4 regions of the Paeniglutamicibacter sp. NPDC091659 genome follow, and region 3 is predicted to be linked to each of the others. Evidence: riboswitches for the same ligand, from Rfam matches in the RefSeq annotation. Region 3 holds a riboswitch; each other region holds the start of a gene.
What was found. A riboswitch is a leader RNA that binds a small molecule or an ion and turns the genes downstream of it on or off. The one in region 3 is predicted to bind S-adenosylmethionine.

Region 1: it holds a riboswitch for S-adenosylmethionine, as region 3 does, so the genes downstream of both, ACIQLF_RS17520 (bifunctional o-acetylhomoserine/o-acetylserine sulfhydrylase) here and ACIQLF_RS16890 (hypothetical protein) in region 3, are expected to answer to the same signal.
Region 2: it holds a riboswitch for S-adenosylmethionine, as region 3 does, so the genes downstream of both, acs (acetate--CoA ligase) here and ACIQLF_RS16890 (hypothetical protein) in region 3, are expected to answer to the same signal.
Region 4: it holds a riboswitch for S-adenosylmethionine, as region 3 does, so the genes downstream of both, ACIQLF_RS04015 (cobalamin-independent methionine synthase II family protein) here and ACIQLF_RS16890 (hypothetical protein) in region 3, are expected to answer to the same signal.

What each region holds. Positions count from the first base shown of each region.
Region 1 is NZ_JBIVTO010000011.1:2,717-6,471, reverse strand. Features, by position in the region: gene ACIQLF_RS17525 (homoserine O-acetyltransferase) at 1-480, opposite strand, end outside; gene ACIQLF_RS17520 (bifunctional o-acetylhomoserine/o-acetylserine sulfhydrylase) at 483-1,829, opposite strand; SAM riboswitch class IV at 1,903-2,018, opposite strand; gene ACIQLF_RS17515 (VOC family protein) at 2,188-2,832, shown strand; gene ACIQLF_RS17510 (hypothetical protein) at 2,912-3,157, opposite strand; gene ACIQLF_RS17505 (hypothetical protein) at 3,256-3,537, opposite strand; gene ACIQLF_RS17500 (CPBP family intramembrane glutamic endopeptidase) at 3,687-3,755, opposite strand, start outside.
Region 2 is NZ_JBIVTO010000003.1:16,841-20,595, reverse strand. Features, by position in the region: gene ACIQLF_RS07770 (sodium:solute symporter) at 1-1,544, shown strand, start outside; SAM riboswitch class I at 1,573-1,663, shown strand; gene acs (acetate--CoA ligase) at 1,669-3,657, shown strand.
Region 3 is NZ_JBIVTO010000010.1:44,626-48,380, forward strand. Features, by position in the region: gene ACIQLF_RS16880 (sodium:solute symporter) at 1-1,063, shown strand, start outside; gene ACIQLF_RS16885 (DinB family protein) at 1,193-1,771, shown strand; SAM riboswitch class IV at 1,784-1,893, shown strand; gene ACIQLF_RS16890 (hypothetical protein) at 1,914-2,186, shown strand; gene ACIQLF_RS16895 (VIT1/CCC1 transporter family protein) at 2,415-3,518, shown strand; gene ACIQLF_RS16900 (ROK family protein) at 3,621-3,755, opposite strand, start outside.
Region 4 is NZ_JBIVTO010000001.1:879,456-883,210, forward strand. Features, by position in the region: gene ACIQLF_RS04010 (N(5)-(carboxyethyl)ornithine synthase) at 1-736, shown strand, start outside; gene ACIQLF_RS04015 (cobalamin-independent methionine synthase II family protein) at 847-2,076, opposite strand; SAM riboswitch class I at 2,091-2,198, opposite strand; gene ACIQLF_RS04020 (DUF4232 domain-containing protein) at 2,316-3,497, opposite strand; gene ACIQLF_RS04025 (alpha-ketoglutarate-dependent dioxygenase AlkB family protein) at 3,604-3,755, shown strand, end outside.

The sequences.
Region 1 (3,755 bases), on a different contig from region 3:
ACCGCCGAGAACCGTGTGCCAGACCTTGATGCCCAGGGCATCTGCCAGGCGTGCTTCCAGACGCACGGAGTCCTTGATGGTGGTGAACGGGAAACGCGAGCCCCACGGCTTGCCGTCCGGATCCAGGCTTGCCGGACCGGTGGAGCCAGAGCAGCCACCGACCATGTTTGCCGAGACCACAAAGTAGCGGTCGGTGTCCACGGTCTTTCCCGGTCCGACAAAGCCGTCCCACCAGCCGGGCTCGGTCGAGAGCCCGCGTGCGACGTGTGAATCCCCGGTCAGTGCGTGGGCAATGTAGACCGCGTTGGACGCGTCCTCGTTAAGCGTCCCCCAGGTTTCAAAGCCCAGCACCACGTCCGGAAGCACGCCGCCGGTTTCAAAGGTGTATTCACCCGTGTGAAGGTGCCGAAGGATCCCGTCCGGGGCGTAGCCCAGCGTCTGTGCCGTTTCGGCGTCGTAAAGCACCACGTCTGTCTCCACGCTCAATTAGTGGCACCCTGCAGTTCAACCTCGGCGAGCGAGGCGACTGCCTCAAAACCGGCCCGGAGGTCGGCAATGATGTCGGCAACGTTTTCAATGCCCACGCTCAGGCGCACCAAGCCGGGGGAAACGCCGGCGGCGACCCGCTCGGCCTCGGTGAGCTGCGCGTGGGTGGTGGAGGCCGGGTGGACCACCAGCGAGCGGACGTCGCCGAGGTTTGCCACGTGGGAGTGCAGCTTCAGTGCATCGACGAAGCCCTGGCCGGCCTCGAGGCCGCCGGAGATTTCGAAGGCAACAATCGCGCCGATGCCCTTGGGGCCGTACTTGCGGCCGCGTTCGAACCACGGGCTCGATTCGATGCCGGCGTAGTTGACCGACTCGACCTGCGGCTGCGCCTCGAGCCACTTGGCGACCTCCACGGCGTTGGAGACATGGCGCTCGATGCGCAGCGACAGCGTTTCCAGGCCCTGGGCGATCAGGAACGCATTGAACGGGGAAACTGCGGACCCCAGGTCGCGCAGCAGCTGGACGCGGGCCTTCAGGATGTAGGCGAGGTTGGCGCCGAGGATGCCGTTGACGCCCAGGTCGCGGCCGAAGACCAGTCCGTTGTAGGACTCGTCCGGGGTGTTGAAGCCCGGGAACTTTTCCGGGTCGGCGGCGAAGTCGAAGTTGCCCGAGTCCACGATGACGCCGGCGATGGCCGTGCCGTGGCCGCCGAGGTACTTGGTGGCCGAGTGGATCACGATGTCCGCACCCCATTCGATGGGACGCACCAGGTACGGGGTCGCAAGGGTGTTGTCGACGATCAACGGCACGCCGGCCTCGTGGGCGATGGCCGAGATCGATTCGATGTCCAGGACGTCCTGGCGGGGGTTGGATACGACCTCGCCGAAGAGCGCCTTGGTGTTCGGCTTGATCGCGGCACGCCAGCCGTCGAGGTCGTCGGGATCAGCAACAAAGGTGACCTCGATGCCCAGCTTGCGCAGCGTGTGCTTGAACAGGTTCTGCGTTCCTCCATAGAGGCTGGGGCTTGCCACGATGTGGTCCCCGGCCTCCGCGAGGTTCAGGATCGCGAAGGTCGTGGCGGCCTGGCCGGAGGCCAGCAGCAGCGCGCCGACGCCTCCCTCGAGGCTGGCAATGCGCTGCTCAACCGCGTCCTGGGTGGGATTGCCGATGCGCGTGTAGATCGGCTCCAGTTCCTGCAGCGCGAAGCGCGCGGCAGCGCTTTCCGCGGTCGGGAACACGAAGGCAGTGGTTTGGTAGATCGGCAGGGCCCGCGCACCGGTGGTGGCGTCCGGCTCCTGGCCCACGTGGATCTGACGAGTTTCAAATGACCAGTCGTTTGACATTATTCTCCCCTTCGAGGATTCAAGGGGTATGCCCGTAGCCGACACCTGTGGCGTCGGATTCTACGTAGGGGCATGCCCGCGCTTGTCCTGCGTCCTTGTGACGCAGGGCCTGGTCTTCACCCGGGGCACCCCACCGCGGTGGAGGGTTGCCGTCCAGCAAGCCGGGGCTTGTTGCTGGAACTCATGACCTTGTGAATCAGTCTGGCGCAAGGAAATGCGGGCGCGCAAGAACATCTCAAAATGTGACAACGCGGAAGGAATGGGACGCTGGCCCGAATTTGACCATGAAAGCGCCAGCCAAACTCAAGTTAGGTAACCCTAACTCGAGAGCCAGATCACATCGTGCCATGATGGGCACATGATGAGGTTGGACCATGTAACTTACGCTTGTGGACCCGACGGCCTCGCGGCAACTGCCGCTCGGATCGGCGCGGCCCTTGGACTCGAATCTGTAAAGGGCGGTATTCACCCACGATTTGGTACTCGCAATGTCATCTTCCCGTTGCAGAATGACCAGTACCTCGAAGTTGTCGAGGTACTGAACCACCCGGCATCGGACAAGGCACCGTTCGGTCAGGCCGTTCGCGCCCGTTCCGAACTTGGCGGCGGCTGGATGGGCTGGTGCGTTGCGGTTGATGACTTGGCACCGGTCGAGGCTCGCCTAGGCCGTAGCTCGGTACCGGGAAATCGGAAGTTCCCCGATGGACAGGAACTGACCTGGCGCCAGATCGGCGTCAACGGCTTGATCGCCGACCCGCAGGTCCCGTACCTGCTGCGTTGGGATGACGGGACGGAGAACCTGCACCCGTCGAAGGCACTGCCGCCGGTTGGCAAGATTTCGTCGATCAGCATCGCCGGATCCAGCGAACGCGTTGCAGACTGGCTCGGACAGCCCGAGCAGTTGCCGGTCGGCGACGTCACCGTCAACTGGCAGGCACCCAACGGCACGCCGGGAATCCTCTCAGTGACCTTCGAAACCCCCAAGGGTTCGATCACGCTATAGGGATTCATTAGGACAAGACAACAGCCTCGGGGTTGTGGTGAAACCGGAAGTTCCGGCCTCACCACAACCCCGAGGTTCTTTAACCTTGTTGCCGCCACCGGCCGGCCGCTCCCCCACCGGCGGCTCGCTGTACCTCGTCTTTCAGGATCTCAAAGTGCCGCACCATGATCGATCCGATGGCCATGAAGATGCCACCAACGAACAGGATCTGTTGGAGCGCAAAGACTGCGCCAGCGAACACGTCCCACGCCACGGGAATAGCGCCAAACAGCCATAGGGTCACGGCGGTGCTCGTGAAGGAAAAGACCACGCCGACAACGGCCATGGTCAATCCCAGCCTCAACATTTGTCTCGAACTCATGAAGTTTGGCATCGTCCCTCCGTCATCAGTGGGGTCTGTGACAGATCGCCGAGCAGCGATCGTCAGTCCTCTTCCGCACGGGGATGCATCTGCGGTTCCTGGCGGATTCCGTCCACGGCTGCCTCCGCCGAACGGACGACAAAGGACCCAGCCAGCAGGAACAGGCCACCGTAGAAGGCGCCTTGTTGCAAGACGTAGACAACGGCGCCGGCCATGCCAAGTGGCAGTTCGAAGTCGTTCTGGTTCATCGCCAGCCAGTTCCAAATCGGCGAAACAAGGATGTTGAAGAAAAGGCCGATGATGCCCAGGATCAACCCGACCCGAAACATTTTTTGTGAACTCATTGCTGCGGGCACTCGGTTCTCCTGACGAGGAACTCCCGGGCGTCATTTTCTTCCGAGAGGAAACGGGCTGACGGGAAACGGCTTTCCCGTCAGCCTAGCGAGACCCCGGCTTCGCGCAAGGGAACACAAATGCGGCGATCAAACCGTTTTTAGGAACCCACCCCGATGGCCGAACCCAAGAGCGCGTAACCGACGAATCCGGCGATATCCAGGAACGC
Region 2 (3,755 bases), on a different contig from region 3:
TTGCCTTCTGCATTACCGGGCTGTTCTCCGGCTCCTCCTACATCGCCATCATGGAGCTGAGCTACCGCACCGGCATTTCGGCGCTCTGGTACGGCGTTGCGGAAACCGTGCAAGTCCTGCTCATCGCACTGCTGCTGGTCAAGCCGCTGCGCGAGAAGCTGGTCGTGACGGTCACCGGCATCATCGGCGACAGGTTCGGCCGCCTTGCCAAGGGCATCGCCGGCGTCATCACGGCGTTCACCTTCCCGATGTGGTCGGTGGCCACGACGATCGCCTTCGCCTCGGCGCTCACCGCCTTCACCGGGCTGAGCCTGCACCTGGCGGTCATCGTCACGGCGTTGCTGCTGCTCGTCTTCCTGTGGAGCGGCGGCATGCGATCGGTTGCCTTCAACCAGACCATGAACTGCATCGTTTTCGTCGGCATGCTGGCGGTGGGGGCCTACGCGGTCCTGGCCAAGCCGGGGCTCTCCGGGCTGCAGAACTTCGCCGAGACGAACCCGCAGATGTTCGACCCGGGAAATGCCGGGATCTCGCTGATCGTCGCCTGGTTCGGCACCTTCATCGTCAATGTCCCGCTGGCCCAAGCCGCATTCCAGATGACCATGTCCTGCCGCACCCCCGCGGACGGGCAGAAGGGTCTCTACACGGCGGCCGCCTTCGGCATTCCGTTCATCATCATCGGCGCCCTGATCGGCACCTCCGCCGCGGTTGTCGTGCCGTCGCAGAAGCTGGCCCTGGTCGCGATCCCGCACTACATCGAGCAGGTCCTTCCGGCCCCGCTGGTCGGCGTCTTCTTCCTGGGCGTCTGGGCATGCGCCATGGGCTGGGCCGGTCCGTGCCAGTTCTCCGGCTCCACGTCCCTGGGCCGCGACGTCGGCAGCGCCATCAACCCCAAGGCGACCGAGACGCAATTGGTCCGCTACACCCAGTGGTCGCTGGTCGCGTTGACCGGATTGATGATCCTCTTCAGCATCCTGCGCACCGAGCAGTCCGCCTGGTGGAACATCCTCGCCTGGACGCTGCGCAACGGCGCAACCTTGGCCCCGGTCCTCGCCGTCTTCTTCTGGCCGCTGGCAACCCGCTCCGCGGCGTACTCCTCGATGGTCGCCGGATTCGGCGCGGGCATCGTGTGGAACCAGCTGGCCGGCTGGTCCCACACGGCGTTCTTCCTCGGCACGCACCCGGTATGGGTGGGCATGCTCGTGAACGTGACGACCCTGGTCCTGGTCACCCTGGCGACCTCGCGTTGGCGCATGAGCACCGACCCGGTGCGGCTGCGCCGGGCGGTCAAGTTCGGCCTCGGCGCACTTGCGGCGCTTGCGGCCCTCGCGCTCGGCGCCGGCTGGCTGGCAGGCTACGGACTCATTGGCATGGCCCTGTTCATCGTCGTCCTGTGCTCCGCACTGACCGTGTTCTTCGGCACCGAATCCCGCGATCCTGCCCCGGACACCACCGAGTCCGACGCCATTGGCTCGGACGCCACCGACCCGGAAACAGCCGCGGGGCAGCCGAAGGCCAAGCGCGCTCCCCAGCACGCAGCCTAGGCAGCCGCCGGTTCCCGCACAAACCACCCACCCATTTCGAGCGGCCGAGAGACCTGGCTCCGTGACGCCGCAGCAACCACCCCCTGCGGGGCCGGTGCTACAGCCAGAATCAATGGAGAAGAAAATGACTGCAACGCTTTCCCACGCAACCACCGACCTGCTCGATCCCGACCTGCCCGGCGAAAACGGGTGGACCGAAGACGAGCGCCTGGCCTTCTGGGACGCCGCGGCCCGGCGCCTGACCTGGACCGAGGAATGGCACACCGTCCACAGCAGCACCGGTGTTGACAGGGACGCCCGGCGCGGCCCCAAGCTCCGGTGGTTCGACGGCGGCAGGCTCAACGCGGCCTACAACTGCGTGGACCGCCACGTAGAGGCCGGGCGCGGCGACAAGGTGGCCCTGCATTTCGAGGGCGAGCCGGGCGACACCGCGACAATCACCTACAAGGACCTGCAGGACCGGGTCTCGCAGGCGGCCAACGCGCTGGTCGCGCTGGGCATCGGCAAGGGCGACCGCGTGGTCATCTACCTGCCGGTCCTGGTCGAGACCGTCGTCATCACCCTGGCCTGCGCCCGCATCGGCGCCGTGCACTCCCTGGTCTTCGGCGGGTTCTCCTCCGAGGCGTTGCGGTTCCGGGTGGAGGACACCGGCGCGAAGCTGCTGGTCACCACCGACGGGCAGTTCCGCCGCGGCAAGGCGGTTCCAGTGAAGGGCAATGCCGACGCCGCGGTGGCCGGGGTGGACAGCATCGAGCACGTGCTGGTGCTGCGCCGCACGGGGTCCGGGATCGCCTGGACGGAGGGCCGGGACGTGTGGTGGCACGAGACCGTCGACACCGCGAGCACCGAGCACTCCCCCGAGGCCTTCGATGCCGAAACCCCGCTGTTCATCATGTACACCTCCGGCACCACCGGACAGCCCAAGGGCCTGGTCCACACCACCGGCGGATACCTGGCCCAGGCCTCCTGGAGCCACGAATTCCTTTTCTCCCACCCGGACCCGAAGCAGCGCGACTCCGACGTCCACTGGTGCACCGCGGACCTGGCCTGGGTCACCGCGCACACCTACGAGATCTACGGGCCGCTGTCCAACGGCGTCACCCAAGTGATCTACGAGGGCGTGCCCAACGCCCCGCACCCCGGGCGCCACTTCGAGATCATCCAGCGCTACGGGGTCACCAGCTACTACACGGCGCCCACGCTGGTGCGCTCGCTGATGGGCTGGTTCCCGGACGGCATCCCCGCCGACTACGACCTCTCCTCCATCCGGCTGGCCGGAACCGTGGGCGAGGCCGTGAACCCGGAGGCCTGGCGCTGGCTGCGCGGCCAGGTCGGCCGCGACACCCCCGCCGGCATCCCGATGGTCGACACCTGGTGGCAGTCCGAAACCGGCTCGACGATCCTTTCCCCTCGGCAGGACGACACCGCGTTCAAGCCCGGTTGCGGCACCCGCGCGCTGCCCGGGGTTTCCGTGGACATCGTCGACGAGCAAGGCACCGAGGTGGAGCCGAACGTGCAGGGCAACATCGTGCTGACCAAGACCGGCCCGTCGATGGCCCGCACCGTCTGGGGCAACCCGGAGCGCTACTACACGTCCTACTGGGAAAAGTACGCGGAGCAGGGCTGGTTCCTCGCCGGGGACGGAGCACGCTTCGACGACGACGGGGACATCTGGATCCTCGGGCGCACCGACGACGTGATCAACATTTCCGGGCACCGGCTCTCCACCATCGAGATCGAGTCCGCGCTTGTCACCCACCCGGCCGTCGTCGAGGCCGGGGTCTGCCCGACCGCCGACGCCAAGACCGGGCACGCGGCCACCGCCTTCGTGGTGCCCTTCGACAAGAGCCTCGTGGGGACCTCGTTGTCCTACGAGGCGCTGGCCCGGCAGCAGTCGCTCCTGGCAGAGCTGCGCAACCACGTTGCCCGGCAGATCGGCCCGATCGCCAAGCCGCGCGACATCGTCTTCGTGCCCGACGTGCCCAAGACCCGATCGGGCAAGATCATGCGGCGGCTCCTGACCCAGCTCTTCGAGGGAAGCACGCTCGGGGACACCACCAGCCTGCAGAACGAACCGTGCATCGCGCAGATCAAGGAGATCTGCGAGGGCTGACCTCCCGGTACCGGGGGCGCACCGCCCCCGGCACCCCGCCCGGCCTCTGGCTCTTTCCGGCCCCGCGCGCATATACTGTCCAAACGACAGCATATTGC
Region 3 (3,755 bases):
CATCGCCATCGGCGGCATCATCGTTGTCATCTACTCCACCATCGGCGGCATGTGGTCGATCACCCTGGCCGACCAGGTGCAGTTTGTCATCAAGACCGTCGGCATCTTCTTCCTGATGCTCCCGTTTGCCTTGAACGCCGCTGGCGGCATGGGCGGCATCCGTGAACGTGTCGGCGCCGAGTTCTTCACTTGGGACGGCATTGGCGTGCAGACCATCATCACCTACTTCGTGGTCTACACCCTCGGCCTGCTGATCGGCCAGGACATCTGGCAGCGCGTCTTCACCGCGAAGACCCCGAAGGTCGCCCGCTGGGGCGGCACCACAGCCGGCATCTACTGCGTGCTCTACGGCGCCGCCGGCGCCATCATCGGCCTGGCCGCCCGCGTGGCGCTGCCGGACATCGATGTCGTCAACCTCGGCAAGGACGTTGTCTACGCCGAGGTCGCAACCCAGCTTCTGCCGGTGGCAGTCGGCGGTCTGGTCCTCGCAGCGGCAGTTGCCGCCATGATGTCCACCGCATCGGGTGCACTGATCGCCGCGGCAACCGTTGCCCGCACCGACGTCACCCCGTTCGTCGCCGGCTGGTTCGGCAAGGAAATCCGGGTCAACTCGAACGAGAACCCCGAGCACGACGTGCGCGCCAACCGCATCTGGGTATTGATCCTGGGCCTCGTGGCCATCCTCCTGGCCATCATGGTCTCCGACGTGGTCGCGGCCCTAACCATCGCCTACGACATCCTTGTCGGCGGCCTGCTGGTGGCAATCATCGGCGGCCTGATGTGGAAGCGCGGCAACGGCATTGGCGCAGCAGCGTCGATGGCAGCCGGAACCGTCGTCACGCTGGGCACCATGATCGTCCTGGAAATCCAGGCCGAGAACCGCTTTGACGGAATCTACGCCAACGAACCGATCTACTACGGCCTGATCGCCTCGGCCATCGTTTACGTTGTCGTTTCACTTGCCACGCGGCCCACCGCGACCGCAGTCATCGACGGCTGGAACTCCCGCGTCGCCGGCGAAGGCGACGTCGAGGGCATCGAAGTCGAGTCAATCGCAAAGTAGCCCCTCCGGGCGCTCGAACGGGCCCTGCCGGATACGCGTCCTTGGATGCATATTCGGCGGGGCCCGTTGTCATGCAAGGGGCGTTGCGCACCTAGCCAGTGGGGCATTCCCGCTCCTAGGCTATTGCCCATGGACGATCTGAAAAACCACCTGCTCACGTACCTCAACGCTTCCCGCGAAGCCGTGCTGTGGAAGGCCGAGGGACTGGGCGACTACGACCTGACCCGGCCCCTGATGCCCAGCGGAACCAACATCCTGGGCCTCATCCAGCACCTGGCCTGCGTGGAACTCGGGTACTTCGTGGAATGCCCCGGACAGACCGTCGAACATCCGCGCTTCATTGCCTTGAGCCAGAGCGAGGACTCCGACTACGACATGTGGGTTCCGGCGGACGTCCCCAGCGCGGACATCCTCGATTTCTACCGCAGCGCCATCGACTCGGCCAACCGGAACATCGAGGCATTGCCGCTCGATGCCCCGGCAACGGTCCCGTGGTGGGCAGCGGAGAAACGGAACACCACGATCGGCCGACTGCTCATCCACATGAACGTGGAGACCGCCCGCCATGCCGGTCACATCGACATCGTGCGCGAACTCATTGACGGCAGCTCCGGGGATCGTCGCATTTCCCCCAATTTGCCCGATTATGACGCGAAAGCGTGGACTGATTTGTACCAAAAAATTCAGCTCGCGGCCGAGTCGCGATAGTGTGGTGACCAGCTTCACGAGATGCGGCGCCAAGCTCCGACTGGCCGCGCACCAACCCCAGGTTCATGGGTGGTTCGGATGAAGAAGCGGCCGGTGCCACAAGGCGGCGGCAAGAGCTAGTGAAAGGCCGGCCGCTGCCGCCATGGAACACTCCGTCCCCGTACTTCCCCTCTTTGACCTCCACCGCGCCGTCATCGACTTGAACCTGCACGGTTCCTGGCGCAGCTTCCATGTCGACGACGCGCCCGCCGTCTCCCGCGCACTGGCCGACGCCGTTGCAGCCCCGCGTTGGGACGCGGCGTCGTCGAGTTTGTTGATCCGAACCCCGGTCACCGGAAACACCGCAGGCCGGACACACATTTTTAGCCTCGTCGAATTCTCTGAAGCCCGCCCGAAGGCTAAAGTTGTTCGCTGAAGGGGAGTAGTTCCGAGTCCACCATTCACGGTGGCGGCGGTGCGTCGACATACTGGCCGCAAAGTTGCGGCCCGGCAAACCACCTCGCGGAAATCCGGCGGATTTCTTTGAGGCGAACGAGACCTTCGGCCCACCACGGTGGCCCGAGGTTCAACGCACCCAAAAACTTTGCTTGTTCCTCCCCATCGCATGGCCTCACCCGCCATGGACACCGACCGAGGACGAGACATGACGCCACAAGCGCCAACCCCCACTCACGCCCAAATCAAACGCTGGCGCAAGTATCTGGCCGACGAAATCGCCGAGGGCGCGGTCTACCGCGAACTTGCCAACAAGCGCACCGGCGAGGAACGCGCCATCCTGCTGGGCCTGGCCGACGCCGAAACCCGCCACGAGGAACACTGGCGCAACCTGCTCGGCGACCACGCGGAGAAGGCCACCCGTCCCACGCTGCGCCGCACGATGCTGCGTGTCCTGGCCCGCCACTTCGGTTCCGTCTTTGTGCTGGCACTGGCCCAGCGAGCCGAGGGCGACTCCCCCTACGCCGCGGACACCGACGCCACCCGCCAAATGGCCGCCGACGAGCTGGTCCACGAGGAGGTCGTGCGCGGCCTGGCAACGCGCGGGCGCAACAGGCTTTCGGGCAACTTCCGTGCCGCGGTGTTCGGCGCGAACGACGGCCTGGTCTCCAACCTCGCCCTGGTCATGGGCATCGGCGCCACGGGCGTGGCCAGCTCCCTGGTGCTCTTCTCCGGCATTGCCGGCCTCCTGGCCGGCGCCTTGTCGATGGCCGCCGGCGAATTCGTCTCCGTGCGTTCCCAACGCGAGCTGCTCTCCGCTTCCAAGCCCACGCAGATCACCCTGTCCGCAGCCCCGGACCTCGACCTCGACGCCAACGAGCTGGTGCTGGTCTACAAGGCCCGCGGCATGAGCGACGAGGACGCCGCGCACCGCGCGGCCGAACGCATGGGCCTGTACTCCTGCGACTGCAACCCCACGCTCTCCCTGTGGCCCGAACGCGAAGTGGAGGAAGAGGAAATCGAACACGAGGAAATCGGTTCGGCCGTGGGCGCCGCATCGTCGTCCTTCTGCTTCTTCGCCTCCGGCGCCGTCATCCCGATCCTGCCCTTCATCTTCGGCATGAGCGGCACCCCCGCCATCATGCTCTCCGCCGTGCTGGTCGGCATCGCGCTGCTCGTCACCGGCGGAGTCGTCGGGTTGCTCTCCGGAGCCTCCCCGACCAAGCGCGGCCTGCGCCAGCTGGCCATCGGCCTGGGCGCGGCGGGAATCACCTACGCGCTCGGCCTGCTCTTCGGCGGCACCGTCGCCTGACGCCAGGCGCAGCAATGAAACTGGCCGGCGGCCCCGTGAAAACGGGCCTGCCGGCCATTTTCATGTCCGGGTGGTCGGTTGTTCGCCGGTTCGAACGCCCGTCTACCCCAGTGCGTTCCGGGCCAGGTCGGCAGCGCCCACCAGGCCCGCATCCGGGCCCAGGGCCGCGCCGACCACCCGGGCAAAAGGCCGGTAGCCGCGGCCGCTGAGCGAGCCGCGGTAGGCCTGTTCGGCCGT
Region 4 (3,755 bases), on a different contig from region 3:
CCACAAGAACAACGAGGTTGCGGGATACGCATCCGTCATCCACGCGCTCCAACTCTGTGGCTCCACCGGCGACTACGGCCGGAAGCTCACCGCGGTCGTCATCGGCTTCGGCGCCACGGCCCGCGGGGCCGTGACGGCGCTGCGCGCCCACGGCATACACGACATCCGGGTCCTGACCAATCGCTCGGTCGCCGCCGTGGCTTCGCCCATCCACTCGGTGCAGATGGTGCAATTCGAACACGACGGGGGCCCGCACCTGAGCGAGGTCATCACCGACGACGGACGGGTGCCGCTGGCCCCGTTCCTTGCGGAGAGCGACGTGGTGGTGAACTGCACGCTGCAGGACCCCAACGCGCCGCTCATGTACCTGCGGACCGGGGAACTGGCCGCTTTCGCCCCCGGCAGCATCATCGTCGACGTGTCCTGCGACGAGGGCATGGGATTCGAATGGGCCAGGCCGACCACCTTTGCCGACCCCATGTTCACGGTGGGCAAGAACATCAACTACTACGCGGTCGACCACAGCCCGTCCTACCTGTGGAACTCGGCGAGCTGGGAAATCAGCGAAGCGGTGCTGCCGTTCGTCGAAGACGTGCTGGGCGGCCCCGGAGCGTGGCAGGCGAACAACACGGTGGCCAAGTCGATCGAGATCCTCGACGGCGTCATCCAGAACCCCTCGATCCTCGAGTTCCAGCACCGGGCAAAGACCTACCCCCACCTGGACGTCGAAGGCTAACCGAGTTCGCCCGATTGCTGCCCATCGGGTGGACCTGGGCCACACCCGAAGAAGCCGCCGCATGCTGGTGCGTGCGGCGGCTACTTCGCGGATGAAGCGGATTGTCTCGATCAGGCGATGACCGCGGCGCCCTTCCACAGGCGCTTGGTGGCCAGCGCCGCGCCGGCGCCGAGGGCCTCCAGCTTGGCCATGGCGATCTGCGGGTGGACACGTCCGCCCAGGCCGCAGTCGGTGGACGCGATCACGTTCTCGCGGCCCACCAGGTTCGCGAAGCGCTCGATGCGGTCGGCGACAAGCTCCGGGTGCTCGACCACGTTCGTGGCATGCGAGACGACGCCGGGGACCAGGATCTTTCCCTCCGGCAGCGCCCGGTCCTCCCAGATGCGCCATTCGTGCTCGTGGCGGACGTTGCCGGCCTCGAAGGAGATCATGCCGGCGTTGATGCGCAGCACCGGGTCCAGGATGTCGGCGAACGGGATGTCCGTGGTGTGCGGTCCGTGCCAGGAACCCCAGCACACGTGCAGCCGGATCCGCTCGGCCGGCAGCCCGCGCAGCGCGTGGTTGGTTGCCTCCACGCGCAGCTCGAGGAACTTCAGGTAGTCCTCGAGGCTCGGCTCCGGGTTGACCTGGTCCCAGGACTCGGCCAGCGACGGGTCGTCGATCTGCAGGACCAGCCCGGCATCGAGGATCGCCTTGTACTCCTCGCGCATGGCATCCGCGGCGGCGAAGAGGTACTCCTCGTCGCTGGTGTAGAAGTCGTTGGCCAGCCGGGCACAGGACGCGGGGGAGAGCGCCGCGAGGAAGCCCTCCTCGGTGCCCGTCGCCGCCATGGCGGTCTTCAGGTTCTTGATGTCCGATGCCACCAGGTCGTGCCCGGTGTAGGTCAGCGGCGCGACGACCTTCGGCTGTGTGGTGGCCTTGCGGTGCGCCAGGATGCCCGAGGTCGGATCCGCGTACGCCTCGGCGAAAGCCTGGCGGTCGCGGCGGTCCGGGAACGAGGTGAGCACCACGTTGCCGGGGGTGGAACGGTTGACCGAGGTCTCGGCCCAGCGGTCCACGGTGGTTTCCTCCAGGCCGCCGAGGCGGGCGAAGGAGTAGTTCCACCAGGCGCCGAAGTCGACGGCGGAGGACATGGTGTGCCCGAATTCGCCGTCGTTGGGGATGTCGATGCCCAGCTCGCGCTGCTTGGCGACGATGCCGGTGACCGAGGCCTCGAGGAGTCCGTGGAACTCGGGGGTGATCCCGTCGCGTTCCTTAGCCTCGTTGGCGGCCAGCAGCTCATCGGTGCGGGGCAACGAACCTGCGTGGGTGGTGCGGATGTGGCTGTTGTCAAAGGACATGGGCGATTGCCTACTTTCCATCGAACCTGGCAGTAGCACCGTTACCGTTTCAGAGGCCTCGTCGGCGGGTTAGGTTGCTGCGGCTTCATCGATCCAGGTCTCTCGGCCGCTCCGGATGGTTACGAATCAATACCTATCATGGAACAGTTTCTTGTCATTCTTTGGCGCGCTCGTGTTACGTCGTCCGGGCCGTGGTCAACCGGCGTGCCCCCGGCCACGGGCCCGAACCGTGCCGGAAGCTAGTCGTTGGGTCCGGGGTATGGGCTCGTTTCGACGGTCTTGCCTGCCTTCTGCCAGGCGGTGACGGACACGGTTCCCCTGTCGACGATGTCCAGGTCGACGGTCGAGTTCTGGCGCAGGGTGCCCGCGTACGGGGCCACCAGGACGTTGCCGACGCGGGTATCGCCCGCGGATACCATCGCATTCCATCCCATGAAGGCCTCGGCGCCCTGCCCGGGAGCGAGCGTCACGCGTGCGACTCCCGGGTCATCGGTCATGAACGAGCCGCCGTGGACCACCAGAACGTCGATGGCCCAGCCGTCAACGTTGTCGAAGGCGAGATCGGGGTAGGACGCCAGGACGCAGGAAGCCGCCCCTGCATTGGTCAGCCCCATGCGCATTGCCCGGTGGCCGGTCGCGCCGTCGGGTTCGGACACGGTCAGCGAGAGATCCTTGCCGTCGCACCAATCCGTTCCAGCCGGTTGCGTCGCATAGGAGACGCTGGGCGAGCCAATGGGATCGGGTTCCGGGGATGCGGGCGGGGCCGTGACAGGCGGGTCGAAAGCGGCCCGCGCCTTGGTTTCCCGGTGGGCCTGCGGGATCGCAATCACCAGGGTTGCGGCCATGAAGATGGCCGCAACCGCGACAAGGAGCCCCGGCATGCCGAAGGCCTTGCGTCGGCCGACGCCGTCGGGGCGTTGCCTGGCGACCAACGTCCCGGCAACCACCGGAAGCCATCCCCAGAAGATTCCCCAGTATCCCGCCGCCAAAAGGTCGGAATCGACGCCTTGGAAAAGCATTGTCAGACGCGGAGGCGGCCAGTTGGCGATGAGCTCGCCCAGCGCCGAGAGAACGCTTGTGGCAAAGGACGCAACGACAATGCACATCCACGTTGCGAAGAAGCGGATGCGCCTATGTGCAGGATCCAGCGCATTCAAAGGGCCGACGAGCAACAAGGCACAGACCGTGAAAAGCATGAACGTGAGCGTCGAAACCAGAGCCAAGAACACGGGCCAGATATCGACCGTCCGCCATGCAACGAGGGCTATCGTCTCCGGAAAGAGCAGCTGCACGAAGGACACGGTGAGCAACCCCGGGCGTGTAACCAGCCAGCCATTCAGCGCGCCGCTTAGCAGCCAGCCAACGCCTGCGAATCCCGCGATCCACGTGCTCCGGGCAGCCAGTCCTTTGTCGTTGCTCATGCCGACAAGCCTAGTCGCACGCCATTTCGGGCGATTCATGCTCCGGGGTAGGGTCGGTCACGGATAATGAAATCCTGGATTCGATCCGCGACCCGAGGAGATTATTTTGAGCACGCTCTTTTCGGAGAGTTTCCTTGACCGTTCCCGGCGGGAACTCAGCCCCGGCGCCGTCTGGGTTCCCGACTGGCTCGGTCTGGATGAACAACGCTGGCTTGTGGACAGGTTCCATGAGTGGGGGCGGGGACCCGTGCCGCCACG